4 regions of the Rhizobium sp. TRM96647 genome follow, and region 4 is predicted to be linked to each of the others. Evidence: riboswitches for the same ligand, from Rfam matches in the RefSeq annotation. Region 4 holds a riboswitch; each other region holds the start of a gene.
The links. Region 4 has a riboswitch for cobalamin ahead of nrdH (glutaredoxin-like protein NrdH). Riboswitches for the same ligand answer to the same signal wherever they lie in the genome.

Region 1 (4,092 bases), on a different contig from region 4:
GCCCGCCGCCATGTCCTCGGCGGTCATGGCCAGCGCCAGCTGCGTCACCTCCAGCTCCGTCTTGCCGGAGCGGCGGGCCATCTTCTCGATCGTATCACGGTAAGCGTTGCGCGAGCCGAAATCGAGCTCGGTATAGTCCGAACCCTCGCGCAGCGCCGCATCGAGGCGGCTGACGCTTTCGACCCAGACCGGCCATTCCGTATCGTCGATCGTGCGCAGCCCCTTGATCAGGTTGCTCATCGTGACGTTACCGGAGGAAAGCCGGTTCTGCTCGGCGACGAGGACCTCTTCCAGGTCGGTCCCGCGCGCCTCGATCTGCTTTTCCAGCCACTGGATCGCCGCGCCCGATGCCTGCAGCCCGTCGCGCAGACGATAGAGCAGTTGGGCGACGAAGGTGTTGTCGGCGACGAGATGCTCGATCTCGCGCAGGATCACGACGCTCTTTTCCGGGTCGTTCTGGCGGATCAGCTCGTCGGCCACCTCGTTCGCCTTGCGGCGCATCCCGCGCGAACGCTCGACACGGCTGGAAATGCGCCGCAGGTTCTCGATCAGGATGAAGCGGACGATCGACGGCAGCGCCCAGAGTTCGCCGATCTTGAAGGCCTCGGCCTTCTGGAACCCTTCCACGATCGCCGTCAGGCTCTCGCGCGAGACGCTGCTCTGGGTATGGGCGACGTAGAGCCAGCCGAGCGCGAGCGTCCGCGGGACCTCGACCTCGCCGACCTTCATCGTCGGCAGCTGACGGTAGAAACGGCGCGGGAAGTCGCGGCGCACTTCCTGGATCGCCTCCTCGACGACGTAGTAGTTGTCGAGCAGCCATTCCGCCGCCGGCGTTATCGTCGCGCCGGCTTCGACGTCGCGGGCCGTCGTCTGGTAGACCCGGAGGATTTCCTTCTCGTTTTCCCGGTGGCGGGCGCGGAAGTCGAACGGCGTGAAGCCCGGCAGCGAATTCGCGCCGTTCCGCGCCAGATCCTCACCGCAGGCACTCAGCTCCTCGAGGGTGAAATAGGTATCCCGGATCGAATCATTGTAGTCGATCTGCTTGGATTCCGTCTCGCGCGACGAGGTCTGTGGTCGGTTGTGAAGGGACATCAGCTTTTTTCTGTTTTTCGAGCAGGGTTGGTGGATCCGGCCGCGGCCGGACTTACGTTCGGCAGGCAGGGATCATCCGAGCGGACTTGTGCAACAGGACGGCGTCATGCGTTCCTCCGTACGACCCCGTCAGCGGATTCCATGCGCACGAAAATGCGCCCTCGATCGACGGGCGGCATGTAACGGGCGGCAGGGTCTTCTCCCGCTTCTGCGTGGCGCATGAAAACGGCTTTCTTTAGCCGCAATGGCAGGCTGTTGCAACAGAACTGGAAGGCAGGGGCAAGGCGACTCCAACAATATCAAGGCCATGAGATACCACCCTTGGCCTACGTGACCAGCGGTGAACGGGACCTGAACGCGGCGCATCCGGCAAGGGTTCCATGCCCGTGTCCAATTCCGTCGATAACCCGCCCGCCTGCGTTGACATCGCCGTCGCCTTCGGGCCACCTTGCGGCCATCAGGGTTCTTCCGAATCGTTCGCGACGAGGAAGCGAAGAGGGAAGCCGGTGCGATGGGAAGCCATCCATTCCGGCGCTGCCCCCGCAACTGTAGGCGGCGAGCTGCTGTCCCCCATGCCACTGGCACGTTTCGTGCCGGGAAGGCCGGACAGAGGCAACGACCCGCAAGCCAGGAGACCTGCCCTGATGAACTCGTAACGTCCATGGGCGGGGTGTCCCACGGGTGCGCTTGCTCCGCGTCAAGGCGGATCTTCAGCTTGCGTGCGTCCGGTCATCCCCCAATTCCAGATTGGGGAAAGTCATGCATGTCACCATCGAACAGAACGCCTCGGGCTCCGGAAAGCCGGAATCCGTCTTCATCTCGTGGCTCCTCTGGCAGCCGCGCGGCGCCGATCTTCCGGCAGAGGCCCTGAAGGAACTCGTCAAGCTCGCACCCTACAGGGACCGTGATCCGGACATCGTCCGGCTCCGTTCGCTGTTCGAGCGGCTCGCGGGACGATCAGGCCGGCCGCACTGATTTTCGCATAAAGACATATTGACATAAACATATCTTTATGTGATCTCCGGAGCAGACATGCTGCATCGGAGGGCTTCGCCATGGCATCGGCCGACCTCGACGACCTTTTTGGTCCCGAACTACCACCCCGCAATGGCAAGGACATCGCCGATGCGCTGCGCGCCGCCGCGCGCGAGCGCATCCTCGTCCTCGACGGCGCCATGGGCACCGAGATCCAGACGCTCGGCCTCGTCGAGGACGATTTCCGCGGCAGCCGCTTCGGCGAGTGCGCCTGCCATCAGCAGGGCAACAACGACCTCCTGACGCTGACGCAGCCGGCCGCGATCGAGGACATCCACTATCGCTATGCACTTGCCGGCGCAGACATCCTCGAGACCAACACCTTTTCCTCCACCACGATCGCCCAGGCCGACTACGGCATGGAGGACATGGTCTACGAGCTCAACCGCGACGGTGCCCGCCTCGCCCGCCGCGCCGGCCTGCGCGCGCAGGAGAAGGACGGGCGGCGGCGCTTCGTCGCCGGCGCGCTGGGCCCGACCAACCGCACCGCCTCGATCTCGCCGGACGTCAACAACCCGGGCTACCGCGCCGTCACCTTCGACGACCTCAAGCTCGCCTATGCCGACCAGCTCCGCGGCCTCATCGACGGCGGCGCCGACATCATCCTGATCGAGACGATCTTCGACACGCTGAACGCCAAGGCGGCGATCTTCGCCACCCGCGAGGTCTTCGCCGAAAAGGGCATCGAGCTGCCGGTGATGATCTCCGGAACGATTACCGACCTTTCCGGCCGCACGCTGTCCGGCCAGACCCCGGAAGCCTTCTGGAATTCGGTCCGCCACGCCGACCCCTTCTCGATCGGGCTGAACTGCGCCCTCGGCGCCAACGCCATGCGCGCCCATCTGGACGAGATCTCGTCCGTCGCCGACACCTTCGTCTGCGCCTATCCGAACGCCGGCCTGCCGAACGCCTTCGGCCGCTACGACGAGACGCCCGAGCAGATGGCCGCCCAGATCGAAGGCTTCATGCGCGACGGCCTCGTCAACATCGTCGGCGGCTGCTGCGGTTCGACGCCGGCCCATATCGAGGCGATCGCCAAGGCCGCGGCCCGTCACGCGCCGCGTGCGATCCCGGACATTCCCCGCCACATGCGGCTGTCCGGGCTGGAACCCTTCACGCTCACCAAGGACATCCCCTTCGTCAATGTCGGCGAGCGCACCAACGTCACCGGTTCGGCAAAATTCCGCAAGCTCATCACCGCCGGCGACTATGCGGCCGCCCTCGACGTCGCCCGCGACCAGGTGGCGAACGGCGCGCAGGTGATCGACATCAACATGGACGAGGGCCTGATCGATTCCGAAAAGGCGATGACGGAGTTCCTGAACCTCGTCGCCGCCGAGCCGGACATCGCCCGCGTGCCGGTGATGATCGACAGCTCGAAATGGGAGGTCATCGAAGCGGGCCTGAAATGCACCCAGGGCAAGCCGCTGGTCAATTCGATCTCGCTGAAGGAAGGCGAGGAAGCCTTCCTGCACCATGCGCGGCTCGTGCGCGCCTATGGCGCCGCCGTCGTCGTCATGGCCTTCGACGAGACCGGCCAGGCCGACACGCAGCAGCGCAAGGTCGAGATCTGCACCCGCGCCTACAAGCTGCTCACGGAGGTCGCCGGCCTCGCTCCGGAAGACATCGTCTTCGACCCCAACATCTTCGCCGTCGCCACCGGCATCGAGGAGCATGACAACTACGGCGTCGATTTCATCGAGGCGACGCGGCAGATCGTCGGGACGTTGCCGCATGCGCATGTCTCCGGCGGCGTCTCCAACCTCTCCTTCTCCTTCCGCGGCAACGAGCCAGTGCGCGAGGCGATGCACGCCGTCTTCCTCTACCACGCCATCCAGGCCGGCATGGACATGGGCATCGTCAATGCCGGCCAGCTCGCCGTCTACGACACGATCGATGCGGATCTGCGCGAGGCCTGCGAGGACGTGGTGCTGAACCGGGCCCCCAAGGGTGGCGGTACCGCGA
Region 2 (4,092 bases), on a different contig from region 4:
CCGGCGTCGGGCCAGGTGTTGTAGTGCGGGCCGTTGTCGGTCGAATAGAGCACCACGGTATCCTGCGCGATGCCGAGGTCGTCGAGAAGCTTCAGGAGCTCGCCGACATGCATGTCGTGTTCCACCATGCCGTCATGGTATTCGTCGCCGCTCGGGCCGGAGATCCCCTTGTTCTGCTCCTTCACGTGGGTGCGGAAGTGCATGCGCGTGCCGTTCCACCAGCAGAAGAACGGCTTGCCCGCCTGGTTCTGCCGGGTGATGAAGTCCTTGGCCGCGGAGAGCGTCTCCTCGTCGATCGTCTCCATCCGCTTTTTCGTCAGCGGCCCGGTGTTCTCGATCTTCTGCGTGCCATCCGGATTGGCCCAGCTGTGCAGCACGCCGCGCGGGCCGAACTGCTCCAGGAAGGTCTTGCCGCTCGGCATGATCCGGTCGCGCGGATAGTCGCGGTTCTCAGGCTCCTCCTCGGCGTTGAGGTGGTAGAGATTGCCGAGGAACTCGTCGAAGCCGTGCATGGTCGGCAGGTGTTCGTCGCGGTCGCCCTGGTGGTTCTTGCCGAATTGTCCGGTCGCATACCCCTGCGCCTTCAGCACCGTCGCTACCGTCACGTCGGTCTTCTGCCAGCCCTGCGGCGCGCCGGGCAGTCCGACCTTGGTCATGCCGGTGCGCACCGGCACGTTGCCGCCGAGAAAGGCGGCGCGGCCGGCGGTGCAGCTCTGCTGGCCGTAGTAGTCGGTGAACGACAGGCCTTCCTCCGCGATCCGGTCGATGTTGGGCGTCCGGTAGCCCATCATTCCCCGGCTGTTGGCCGAGATGTTCCAGATGCCGATGTCGTCTCCCCAGATGACAAGGATGTTGGGCGGCCGGCTGGTGGAAGGCGTCGCCGTTTGCGCCTGTTGCTGTTCCTGGGCTTGTGCCGGCGATCCGGTGCCGCCGAGCGCCGCGGCGGCGGCAAGCGTTGTTCCTGCCATGAGCACGTGCCGGCGGCTCAGGGCCGGCTCGCCGTCTTCAAGTGTGCTGTTCGCGTCGTCACATCCGTTTTCGGTCCCCATCGCTCACCCTCCCGTGATAGCTCGACGTTTCTGCTGAATGACATGCTGATTGTCGGTGCTGATTGTCGGTCCGAGCGCGTCTGTCGCCTTCTCCTCTACGTCAAGGCGGATCGCGTGAACGCTCGCGCTATGCAAGGCTATCATGAAACAACGCGGGCTGCACTGTGACCATGGTGGCGCAAAGAGACTATCTGCCTCTTTTGCGATCTTGCCGCCTATTTGTTGGTCGAAACACCTTGGGCTGTTTTTCAAGTATATGAAATATATAAATTATTTCGAGTTCGCGCCTTCGTCTTCGGCTGTCGCCAAAGCGGAAGGCGACGTCGCATTTGGGCGACTGGAGCGCCGGCCTTTCCGCTTAGATGAAGAGGCTCAAGGTGCTGCCTCTCTAGGGAGGGCGGATAATTGGGAAGCCGGTGAAAATCCGGAGCTGCCCCCGCAACGGTAAGGGAAGAAATCGCGGCAAAACGCCACTGAAGCAATTCGGGAAGGCGCCGCGCGGTCCGCAGAGGACATCTCCCGAGCCCGGAAACCAGCCTTGGAGAAACATGACGTGACTGGCTGCGGTGGGCGGCCGGGGGCGCAGCGAAGCCATGTCTTCATGCTGGTCGGCCTCGATCCATGCCCGCTTCAGACGAGCAATGCTTTTGAGGAAGCGGCAATGGATATCAGCAGCGACGTACTTCGCAAGATCAGGAACCGGCGCGAGGGCTACAGCCTCGACCAGGCCTTCTATATCGATCAGGACTATTACAAGCTCGACCTGGAGACGATCTGGTATCGCGACTGGCTGTTCGTCGGCCACGACTGCGAGATCCCGCGGGCCGGCAATTTCTTCACCCTGCAGGTGGGCGACTATCCGGTCGTCGTCACCCGCGACCGCCAGGGCACGATCCGCGCGCTGCACAATTCCTGCCGCCATCGCGGCTCGCGCGTCTGCACCCAGCACAAGGGCGCGTCCGCCAAGCTCGTCTGCCCCTATCATCAGTGGACCTACGAGCTCGACGGCACGTTGCTCTTCGCCCGCCACATGGCCGAGGATTTCGACAAGAGCCAGCACAGCCTGAAGAAGATCCATTGCGAGACCGTCGGCGGCTACATCTTCATCTGTCTGGCCGACGAGGCGCCGGATTTCGCCCCCTATCGCGAATTGGCCGAACCCTATCTCGTCCGCCATCGCCTCGGCGAGACCAAGGTCGCCTTCGAGAGCACGATCGTGGAGAAGGGCAACTGGAAGCTCGTCTGGGAGAACAACCGCGAGTGCTACCATTGCGCCGCCAACCATCCCGAACTCTGCCGCACCTATCCGGAGGCCCCGAGCGCCACCGGCGTCCAGGGCGCCAAGGACGATCCGGTCATCGCCGGTCACTGGGAAAAGTGCGAGGCGGCCGGCCTGCCGAGCGAGTTCCGCATGTCGCCTTCCGGCCAGTTCCGCCTCGCCCGCATGCCGCTGATCGCAGACGCCGAGAGCTACACCATGTCGGGCGCGCGCGCCGTCCGCCGTCCGCTGTCGTCCGACGTGCAGGAGAGCCATATCGGCACGCTCCTGATGTTCCACTACCCGACCACCTGGAACCACGTTCTGGCCGACCACGCCATCACCTTCCGCGTCCTGCCGCTCGGCCCCGAGCTGACGCAGGTGACGACCAAGTGGCTGGTCAGCAAGGATGCGGTGGAAGGCATCGACTACAATCTCGACGAACTGACCCACGTCTGGACCGAGACCAACGACCAGGACCGACAGATCGTCGAGGAGAACGCCTTCGGTATTCGTTCCCCCGCCTACGAGCCCGGCCCCTATTCGCCCGAGGACGAGGGCGGCGTGATGCAGTTCGTCGAATGGTACTGCACCTTCATGGAGCAGCGCCTTCAGGGCGAGAAGCAGCCGCTGGTGCGGGTGGCCTGACATGACGATCGCGAGCCACTTCCGCCATTTCGACGAGCTCCAGCCCTGGAACGACCGCCAGCACATGCTGGAATGCATCGCGGTGACGGCCGAGACCGCCGACGTGATGACGTTCACCTTCCGCTCCGACCGCGAGAACTGGTTCCGCTACCTGCCGGGCCAGTTCGTCACGCTGGAACTGCCGGTGACGCCTGATGATCCGGTCATGCGCACCTACACGCTGTCCTCGACCCCGTCGCGGCCCTTCTCCGTCGCCGTCACCGTCAAGGCGCAGAAGGACAGTATCGGCACCCGCTGGATGTTCGATCATCTCAGGCCCGGCATGCAGTTGAAGGCCTTCGGTCCGCTCGGCGATTTCTCCTTCGTCCGCCATCCGGGCGAGAAGTACCTGTTCATCTCCGCCGGCTCAGGCGTCACGCCGATGATGTCGATGACGCGCTGGATGGCCGATTGCGCGCCGCAGACGGACGTCGCCTTCGTCTCCTGCGCGCGCACCCCTCAGGACCTGCTGTTTCGCCCCGAGCTCGAATGCCTGTCGGCGCAGATGCCGAACCTCTCGCTCGGCTTCGTCGTCGAAGGCCGCAACCCGCGCGACGGCTGGCATGGGCTGCGCGGCCGCATCGATGGCTCCAGGCTGTCGCTGCTGGCCCCGGACTTCCGCGATCGCACCGTCTTCTGCTGCGGCCCGGAGCCGTTCATGCGTGGCGTGCGCGACATGCTCAAGGTCTGCGGCTTCGACATGGCGCGCTATCACGAGGAGAGCTTCCAGCCGGCCGCGGCCCCCGCCGCCGAGGAGCTTGCCATTCGCGCCGGTCCCGGCGAGGTCGATGCGTCTGCCGTCTCGACCGTCACCTTCACCATGGCCGGCAAGGAGGCTGCCTGCCCGCCCGACCAGACCATCCTGCAGACGGCGCGCGCAGCCGGCGTGCGCATCGGGGCGGCCTGCGAAGGCGGGCTCTGCGGCACCTGTCGCGTCATGAAGGTGTCGGGCGAGGTCGAGATGAACCACAATGGCGGCATCCTCGACGACGAGATCGCCGAAGGCTACATCCTCGCCTGCTGCTCGCGCCCGCTGGGCGACGTGCAGATCGAGGCGTAGCGGCTCCCACCGGCAACCCACCGGCAAGGGGAGGGGCT
Region 3 (4,092 bases), on a different contig from region 4:
GGTGAAGGCGTCGAGCGAGCGCGCATGCCACAGGCAGACGACGAGACCCACAAGTGCCGCCGGAACGGCCAGCCAGGCATCCGCCCAGCGCACGCCCGACAGATTTCCGAGCAGCCAGAACATGATGCCGCGCGCCTGCTCCGCCGTCGCCGCCTTGGTGACGATGAAGGAGGTGAGCGCGTTGAAGAGTTGCGAGCCAGCGACGCCGGCGAGGATGATCGCCGCCGTGCCGCGCCCGGCCTTCACCGCCAGGACGCTGACCAGGACGAAGGCTGTGATCGCGCCGAGGAAGGCCCCGAGCGGCAAGGTCAGCACGCCCGCGCCGATACCCAGGATGGCGACGCCGACCGCGCCCGTCGAGGCGCCCGCGGAAATTCCGAGGATATAGGGATCGGCGAGCGGGTTGCGCAGCAGCGACTGGAGGACCGCGCCGGAGAGCGCCAGCGCCGCTCCGCAGGACGCCGCCACGACGGCCCGGCTCAGCCGGTAGCTCCAGATGATGCCCTCGTCGATCGGCTCCAGCGGGTAGCCGGCATTCCACAGCCGGTTCGCCACCGTCTGGGCGACCGTGGCGAGCGGGATCGCCGTCTCGCCGATCGCAGCCCCCATCCACAGCGCCAGCAAGAGGATGACGAGCGCGGCGATGGCCGCACCCGTCCGTCCGCCCGATGTCAGCGTCCGGTTCACTTGGCGAGGCCGGCGTTGGCGATGGCGTCCGCCAGGGCTTCGATGCCCTCGATCGTCCGGATCGTCGGGTTCATCGCCTGGGCGTCCATGTCGAAGACATGGCCGTTCTTCACCGCCGGCATCAGGCTGGCGACCGGATCGGCCTTCAGGAATTCGAGCTTGGCCTCGAGGCTGTCCAGCGGATAGCGCCGCCGCTCCATGGAGCCGGCGACGATGATCGCCGGATCGGCCTTGGCAATCGTTTCCCAGCCGACCGTCGGCCACTCGTCGTCGGTCTTGATGATGTTCTCGATGCCGAGCGCCGACATGATGTAGCCGGGCGCGCCGTTCTTGCCGGCGACATAGGGATCGGCGTCGGCGGCGCTGGAGAACCAGAAGACGGCCGACAACTTGCCCTGTGCGGAGGCGACCTTGGCGCGGGCGGCCTCCTCGCGTTTCTTCAGATCAGCGACGACAGCCTCGCCCTTTTCCTGGACGTTGTAGATCTGCGCAAGCTCGCGGATCTCCTGATAGACCAGGTCCATGGTGAAGACCTGATGGCGCACGCCGTCGCTCGCGGCAGAATTGTCCTTGCCGACGCAATCGGACGGCGAGGTGTAGACCGGGATGCCGAGCTCCTCGAACTGTTCCGGCCTTCCGACCACGCCCTCCGGCCCGACCTGCCACTGGAACTGCACGGCGACGATATCCGGCTTCTTGGCCAGAACGCTCTCGAAGCTCGGCTCGTTGTCGGCGAGCCGGTCTATCCGCGCGTTCACCTCTTCATAGCCCTTCAGCACCGGCCCGACCCAGAGCGCGGTACCGACCACCTTGTCGGCAAGTCCCAGCAGATAGAGGATCTCGGTGCTGCTCTGGCCGATCGAGACCGTGCGCGACGGCGCACTTTCGAAGGTCACCGGGCGACCGCAATTCTGCAGTGTCAGCGGATAGCTGGTCTCGGCAGCACTCGCCTGGCCATGGAAGGACGATGCGGCGAGGCACAGGGCGACGAAGCCCGCGCGGAGCGGTTGTTTCAAATGAATTTTCATGGAATTCCCCGAAATAGCTGGGACGCCCGCAGGGGCGCCGTTGAAAAAACGGACAAGCCGTCAGGCCGTCCGGTCGCTCGAAGGATCGCCAGGTCTCGGGAAAGGCAGCGTGAAGACGCACAGCAAGGCGCCGATGGTCGTCATGATGGCTCCTGTTCCGGGCTTCCCCGCCCGTGACGTTGGATCGATGGCTGACGGCAGGTCTCCTGGCTCGCGGACATGCGCCGTTCATCTGCCTTCCCGCGCGTTGCGCAGTGGCATGGCGCCGAGGCGCCACGAGGATGAACGGCAATCCGCTTACAGTTGCGGGGGCAGCCACGGTTTTGGTCCCGACTTGGGTCGTCCGCACCGTGTTCCCTATTAATCCCCTCCGCTTCGTGGGCGGGGAACCGTCGTCTTCCAGATAGACGTTTGCGCACCGCGCCGTCAAGCAAGCCCGACCGGCAACTTTGCGTTCTGCACGCAATAGGCGCGGCCGGACCGGCACCCGTGCCGGCGCATCCGATGCGGGGCAGGGGTTTTCGGCACGGTCTGGAACGGTCATCGAACTTCCCTCGGGATCTGACCGGGCCTGATTAGTGTAATGGTATTACGTGAGTCAATCGAGTTGTTATTTTATAACATCACATATCAAGCGCAAATGCGGCCGCCGTCCCGCGCCGAACGCGCGGGGCCCATCACGACCCGGAGATTTCAGGAGGATCTGCGACCGTCCGCAGCGGTCCGGACGGTCGAAGCGATGAATGGGGATAAGACGCTCCGGAACGGCGCCACGGACCTGTGGCCGGGTCAGCGGTTGTAGAGCGCTCTCGATCGTTCGAGATGCTTCAGCATCGCCGCTTCCGCCCCTTCGGCATCCCTGCTCCTGAGCTGGTCCAGGATTTCCTCGTGCTCCACCAGCGTGAGCTTTTCCTTGCCGGTCCAGATCAGCATGTCCGTGTGGTATTCCTTCAGCCAGGCCAGCATGGCCTCGCTGACGGCAACATAGATCGGGTTACCCGAAATCTGGGCGATCCGGCTGTGAAACTGCATGTCGGCGGCGATGAAAGCTTCCGCGTCCCCGAGCGAGCGTCGCTGGCGCTCGATGATGGCCCCCAGATCGTCGATATCGCCGCTCCGGGCACGTTGCGCCGCCTCGCGGGCCATGCCGCGCTCGAAGAAGATGCGGGCGCTCTTGAGATGCTCGAGCGTATCGGTCGACTGCGACAGCATGATCTTCGCCGTCAGGTCGACCTGACGGAAGATCGATTGCGCGGTCAGTTGCAGCACCTTCGCCCGCTCGCCGTGGGAAATGCTGAGCAGGCCCTTGTTGGCGAGCGACTGCATCGCCTCGCGGATGGCGGGACGGCCGACGCCGAAACGCTCCATCAGCACGCGCTCCGAAGGCATCTCGTCGCCCGGCTTCAATTCTCCCGACGTGATCATCCGCTCCAGCCGGTCGAAGACCTCGTCCGACAGCTTGCGCCTGACGATCGGCTCGATGGTTTGGGGCATGGCGTCTCTCTGGCTCATTCTCCCTCCCTTAACATTTCTGCATCTTGCGACAAGCCAGGACGGCCGGAATCGGTTTTCTGAAAATTTCCGTTGCAGAAATTGGAATACTTATTATACCAGATCATGAGTTGACGCCACGACAAAGTGACGTGGCGAGGAGGAGCAACGGCTTTCATGCTGATCACCCTAACCTACCGCATCGAGACGCCCGGCAGCGTCGAGGCGATGGCGAACAAGATCGCCAGCGACCAGTCCACGGGCACCTTCGTCGCGGTGCCGGGCGAGACGGAGGAGCTGAAGGCACGGGTCGCAGCGCGCGTACTCGCCATCCGTCCGCTGGAGGACACCTTCTCCCCCACCTGGCCGGAGGCCGAGCCGGGGCAGCGGCTCAACCGCGCCGACGTCGACATCGCCTTTCCGCTCGATGCCATCGGCACCGACCTTTCCGCGCTGATGACGATCGCGATCGGCGGCGTCTTCTCCATCAGGGGCATGACCGGCATCCGCATCGTCGACATGAAGCTGCCGGAGGCGTTCAAGGGCGCCCATCCGGGCCCGCAATTCGGCATCGACGGCAGCCGCCGGCTGACCGGCGTCGAGGGCCGTCCGATCATCGGCACGATCGTCAAGCCGGCGCTCGGCCTGCGCCCGCACGAGACGGCCGAACTGGTTGGCGAACTGATCGAGTCCGGCGTCGATTTCATCAAGGACGACGAGAAACTGATGAGCCCGGCCTACTCGCCGCTGAAGGAGAGGGTAGCGGCGATCATGCCGCGCATCCTCGACCACGAGCAGAAGACCGGCAAGAAGGTGATGTACGCTTTCGGCATCTCGCATGCCGACCCGGACGAGATGATGCGCAACCACGACCTCGTGCTCAAGG
Region 4 (4,092 bases):
AGGAAATGCTGACCCAGCGGCACCGCAACGCCGTGGTGTGGCGCGGTCGTGTCGAGCGACCTGGGCTCGGCAGGGCCGTCGCGAAGGACGCTCTCTTTCAGCACGTCAAACTTGCCGCCGCGGTCGTAGAAAACGGCGATCTCGTCGCCATGCGGCACGAGATGGCCGGACTTCTGGCCCGCGATGACCGGGGCCAGCAGCTTGGGATCGGTCAGTTCGATGTCGCGGTGCTCGCCGTGGTCGGAGAGCGACACGCCGGTATCGATGGCATGAACGACGTTGCTGTCGCCCTGGATCGCGAAGACCGTCTTGCCGGTACCGCTGAGCGACAACGCGGCATGGCCGGTGATATCGAAGCGGCCGATTTCCTTGCCCGTCTCGACATCGACGGCACGGACGACGGGCAGCGTATGGTCGGCAATAAACAGTCTCCAGGCCTCGTTCTGCTCTTCCTCGGCATGGAGAGCGGGAATCGAGGCGAAGGTGGAGAGAACGGTGGCAGCCAGAAGCGCCGGCGTGCGGGAGCGAAACATGGGTATCTCCTGTTTATGAAATGCGTATTTTGATGAGGTCTGGAGTTTGGAAGGCGCAGCAAGCGCCGCCGCTTACGAGGCCCGGCGTTCCCAGCTTGCGAAGGGATCGGGAAGATCTCGCCAAAGGCCAGGATTGAACTCCGTCGCCCCGACCAGACAGTCGTCCAGTTCGGCGCGGATTTCTGCCTCGTCCATCGGATCCGCGCCGATGAAGACGATCTCCTGTCGCCGATCGCCCCAGGTCGGGTCGAGATAGGGCTCCATCATTTCAAGGAATCCGGGATCGCGCGGCCACTGCGCCTTTGGCACAGCGGACCACCAGACGCCCATCCTGCCCGTGCGCACAAGCGCGCCGGCCTGGCTGATCTCGCCGACATGGTGCGGCCGCGTCGCCAGCCAGAAGAAGCCTTTTGCCCGCACGACCCCTGGCCATGACCGATCGATGAAGCGCTGGAAACGCGCGGGCTCGAAGGGACGGCGGGCGCGGTAGACGAAGGAGCGGATACCGTATTCCTCGGTTTCGGGAACGTGGTCCTTGAGGCCATGCAGTTCCTTGAACCAGAGCGGATGCTGCTCGGCCTTGGCGAGATCAAAGCGACCGGTGCCGAGAACCTCCTTCAGGTCGACCTGGCCGAAATCGGTTTCGATCAGTTTTGCGTCGGGGTTGAGGGAGACGATGATCTTGCGGGCCGCATCGCGCTGCTCGGGCGTCGCGGTGCCGATCTTGTTGAGCACCACGACATCGGCGAATTCGATCTGCTCGACGAGGAGATCGACAACTGTCCTGTTGTCGCCGTCGCCTGCCGTGTCGCCGCGGTCGGCGAGGAGGTCTGCGGAACCGTAGTCGGCCAGAAGGTTGGCGGCATCGACCACCGTCACCATCGTGTCGAGCAGGGCCACATCCGACAGGCTCATGCCGTTCTCATCGCGGAAGTCGAAGGTCGTCGCGACAGGCAGCGGCTCGGCGATCCCTGTCGATTCGATCAGCAGGTAGTCGAACCGGCCCTGCTCCGCGAGCGCACGCACCTCCTTCAGGAGATCGTCGCGCAGCGTGCAGCAGATGCAGCCATTGGTCATTTCCACCAGTTGCTCCTCCGTCCGCGACAGGTTCGCACCGCCATCGCGCAAAAGAGCGGCGTCGATGTTCACCTCGCTCATGTCGTTGACGATCAGCGCGACGCGCAGTCCCTGGCGATTCGAGAGGATGTGGTTGAGCAGCGTTGTCTTCCCGGCTCCGAGAAACCCGGAGAGAACGGTGACGGGCAGTTTGTCGATCATAAAGGTGTTCGCTCGATTGGTAACGTTATACAGTTACAAAAGCGCGGAAAAGCCGGAGGCGGTCAAGGCGATGGCGCCGGAAAATTTCGCTGGTCGGAAAACTGCGGACAAGGATCGATAGCTGTTGACGCGAATCCATCCATCTCTACTATATCTTGTGTTCGAGGTTCTTCCGACGCGAGTCGGGAGCTAAGATGGGAATCCGGTCGGCGGACATGATGATCGCCAAGCCGGAGCTGCCCCCGCAACTGTGAACGGAGAGTGCCGTTCGATTTGGCCACTGGATGAGAATCCGGGAAGGCCGAACGAGCACGACGACCCGTGAGCCAGGAGACCTGCCTCGAACGAAACGTCCACCGGCGGGGTGCCCGGCAGGAAAGCGATCCGGCGCGGCACGAAGTGCGCGCATCGCTTCCCCGAAGCCCCGTCTGAGCCACTTCGGGGTGAAGTCCATGTCTAGTTTTTTCCGTCTGCGTCAGCGTGAGTAGCGGTTTCCGGTCCCGCCACCGGGGCTAACTGCGTCCCATTTTTCCACGTTCACGACGGCCGCCTCCAGGTGGCCGAACGATCCCGCATGCCAATCATCTCACGAGGATATCCATGACCATCACCGTCTACAGCAAGCCCGCCTGCGTCCAGTGCACTGCGACGACCCGTGCGCTCGATCGCCAGGGCATCGACTACCAGATCATCGACGTTTCCGAGGACGCCGCTGCATTTGCCTTGGTGCAGGGGCTTGGGTACCGCCAGGTCCCCGTCGTCATCGCCGGTGAGCAGCATTGGGCCGGTTTTCGCCCGGACATGATCAGCGCGCTGGCGTGAGGCCCCAAACGGTGGGCGAACTCGTCTATTTCTCCAGCCGGTCCGAGAACACCCACAGGTTCGTCGCCCGGCTCGGAGTGCCGGCGGTCCGCATTCCTGTTGCGAACGCCGAACTCCACATCGACCGCCCCTATGTGCTCGTCGTCCCGACCTATTGCGGCGACGGCGGCAAGGGGGCCGTTCCCAAGCAGGTGATGCGCTTTCTCAACGATGCGGGCAACCGCTCCCTCATCCGCGGCGTGATTGCCGCGGGCAACAGCAATTTCGGTGCGACCTTCGGGATCGCCGGCGACGTCATCTCCGCCAAGTGCCAGGTTCCCTACCTCTACCGGTTCGAACTCCTGGGCACCGTGCCTGACGTCATCAACGTCAGGCACGGATTGGAACGATTTTGGACAAGCTCACGCTAGAACGCCCCGCAAAGGCCGCGGAACCCGCGTTCGACTACCACGCGCTGAACGCAATGCTGAACCTCTACGACGAGCAGGGAAACATCCAGCTCGACAAGGACCACATGGCGGCGCGGCAGTACTTCCTCCAGCACGTCAACCAGAACACCGTGTTCTTCCATAACCTGCGCGAGAAGCTCGATTATCTCGTCGCCGAAGGCTATTACGAACAAGAGGTTCTGGACCAGTACGCGTTCAATTTCGTCCGCGACCTGTTCGACGAGGCCTATGCGCGGAAATTCCGCTTTCCGACCTTCCTCGGCGCGTTCAAGTACTACACGTCCTATACGCTCAAGACCTTCGACGGGAAGCGATATCTGGAGCGCTACGAGGACCGCGTCTGCATGGTGGCGCTGGCGCTGGCGCGCGGCGACGAGCAACTCGCCCGCGACCTCGTCGACGAGATCATTACCGGCCGCTTCCAGCCGGCGACGCCGACCTTCCTCAATGCCGGAAAGAAGCAGCGCGGCGAACTCGTCTCGTGCTTCCTGCTCAGGGTCGAGGACAACATGGAAAGCATCGGCCGCTCTATCAATTCGGCGCTGCAGCTCTCCAAGCGCGGCGGCGGCGTGGCGCTGTCGCTCACCAACATTCGCGAGGCCGGTGCGCCGATCAAGCACATAGAAAACCAGTCATCGGGCATCATCCCTGTCATGAAACTGCTGGAGGATTCGTTCTCCTATGCCAACCAGCTCGGTGCGCGGCAGGGCGCGGGAGCGGTCTATCTCAACGCCCACCATCCCGACATCATGCGCTTCCTCGACACCAAGCGCGAGAACGCCGACGAGAAGATCAGGATCAAGACGCTGTCGCTCGGCGTCGTCATTCCAGACATCACCTTCGAGCTCGCGCGAAACAACGAGGACATGTACCTGTTCTCGCCCTACGACGTCGAACGGGTCTACGGCGTGCCGTTCACCGAAATCTCGGTCACGGAGAAGTACCGCGAGATGGTAGCCGACAGCCGCGTCCGCAAGAAGAAGATCAAGGCACGCGACTTCTTCCAGGTG

Region 1: it holds a riboswitch for cobalamin, as region 4 does, so the genes downstream of both, OCK02_RS01490 (hypothetical protein) here and nrdH (glutaredoxin-like protein NrdH) in region 4, are expected to answer to the same signal.
Region 2: it holds a riboswitch for cobalamin, as region 4 does, so the genes downstream of both, OCK02_RS04535 (aromatic ring-hydroxylating oxygenase subunit alpha) here and nrdH (glutaredoxin-like protein NrdH) in region 4, are expected to answer to the same signal.
Region 3: it holds a riboswitch for cobalamin, as region 4 does, so the genes downstream of both, OCK02_RS13925 (ABC transporter substrate-binding protein) here and nrdH (glutaredoxin-like protein NrdH) in region 4, are expected to answer to the same signal.

Annotation. Positions count from the first base shown of each region.
Region 1 is NZ_JAOXHF010000001.1:319,316-323,407, forward strand. Features, by position in the region: gene OCK02_RS01485 (GH36-type glycosyl hydrolase domain-containing protein) at 1-1,092, opposite strand, end outside; cobalamin riboswitch at 1,536-1,751, shown strand; gene OCK02_RS01490 (hypothetical protein) at 1,852-2,067, shown strand; gene metH (methionine synthase) at 2,148-4,092, shown strand, end outside.
Region 2 is NZ_JAOXHF010000002.1:333,818-337,909, forward strand. Features, by position in the region: gene OCK02_RS04530 (arylsulfatase) at 1-968, opposite strand, end outside; cobalamin riboswitch at 1,408-1,605, shown strand; gene OCK02_RS04535 (aromatic ring-hydroxylating oxygenase subunit alpha) at 1,711-2,955, shown strand; gene OCK02_RS04540 (hybrid-cluster NAD(P)-dependent oxidoreductase) at 2,957-4,054, shown strand.
Region 3 is NZ_JAOXHF010000006.1:274,999-279,090, forward strand. Features, by position in the region: gene OCK02_RS13920 (FecCD family ABC transporter permease) at 1-687, opposite strand, end outside; gene OCK02_RS13925 (ABC transporter substrate-binding protein) at 684-1,715, opposite strand; cobalamin riboswitch at 1,894-2,124, opposite strand; gene OCK02_RS13930 (transcriptional regulator NanR) at 2,505-3,209, opposite strand; gene oiaX (3-oxo-isoapionate-4-phosphate decarboxylase OiaX) at 3,384-4,092, shown strand, end outside.
Region 4 is NZ_JAOXHF010000025.1:3,609-7,700, forward strand. Features, by position in the region: gene OCK02_RS25240 (hypothetical protein) at 1-533, opposite strand, end outside; gene zigA (zinc metallochaperone GTPase ZigA) at 606-1,811, opposite strand; cobalamin riboswitch at 1,959-2,169, shown strand; gene nrdH (glutaredoxin-like protein NrdH) at 2,412-2,633, shown strand; gene nrdI (class Ib ribonucleoside-diphosphate reductase assembly flavoprotein NrdI) at 2,645-3,043, shown strand; gene nrdE (class 1b ribonucleoside-diphosphate reductase subunit alpha) at 3,025-4,092, shown strand, end outside.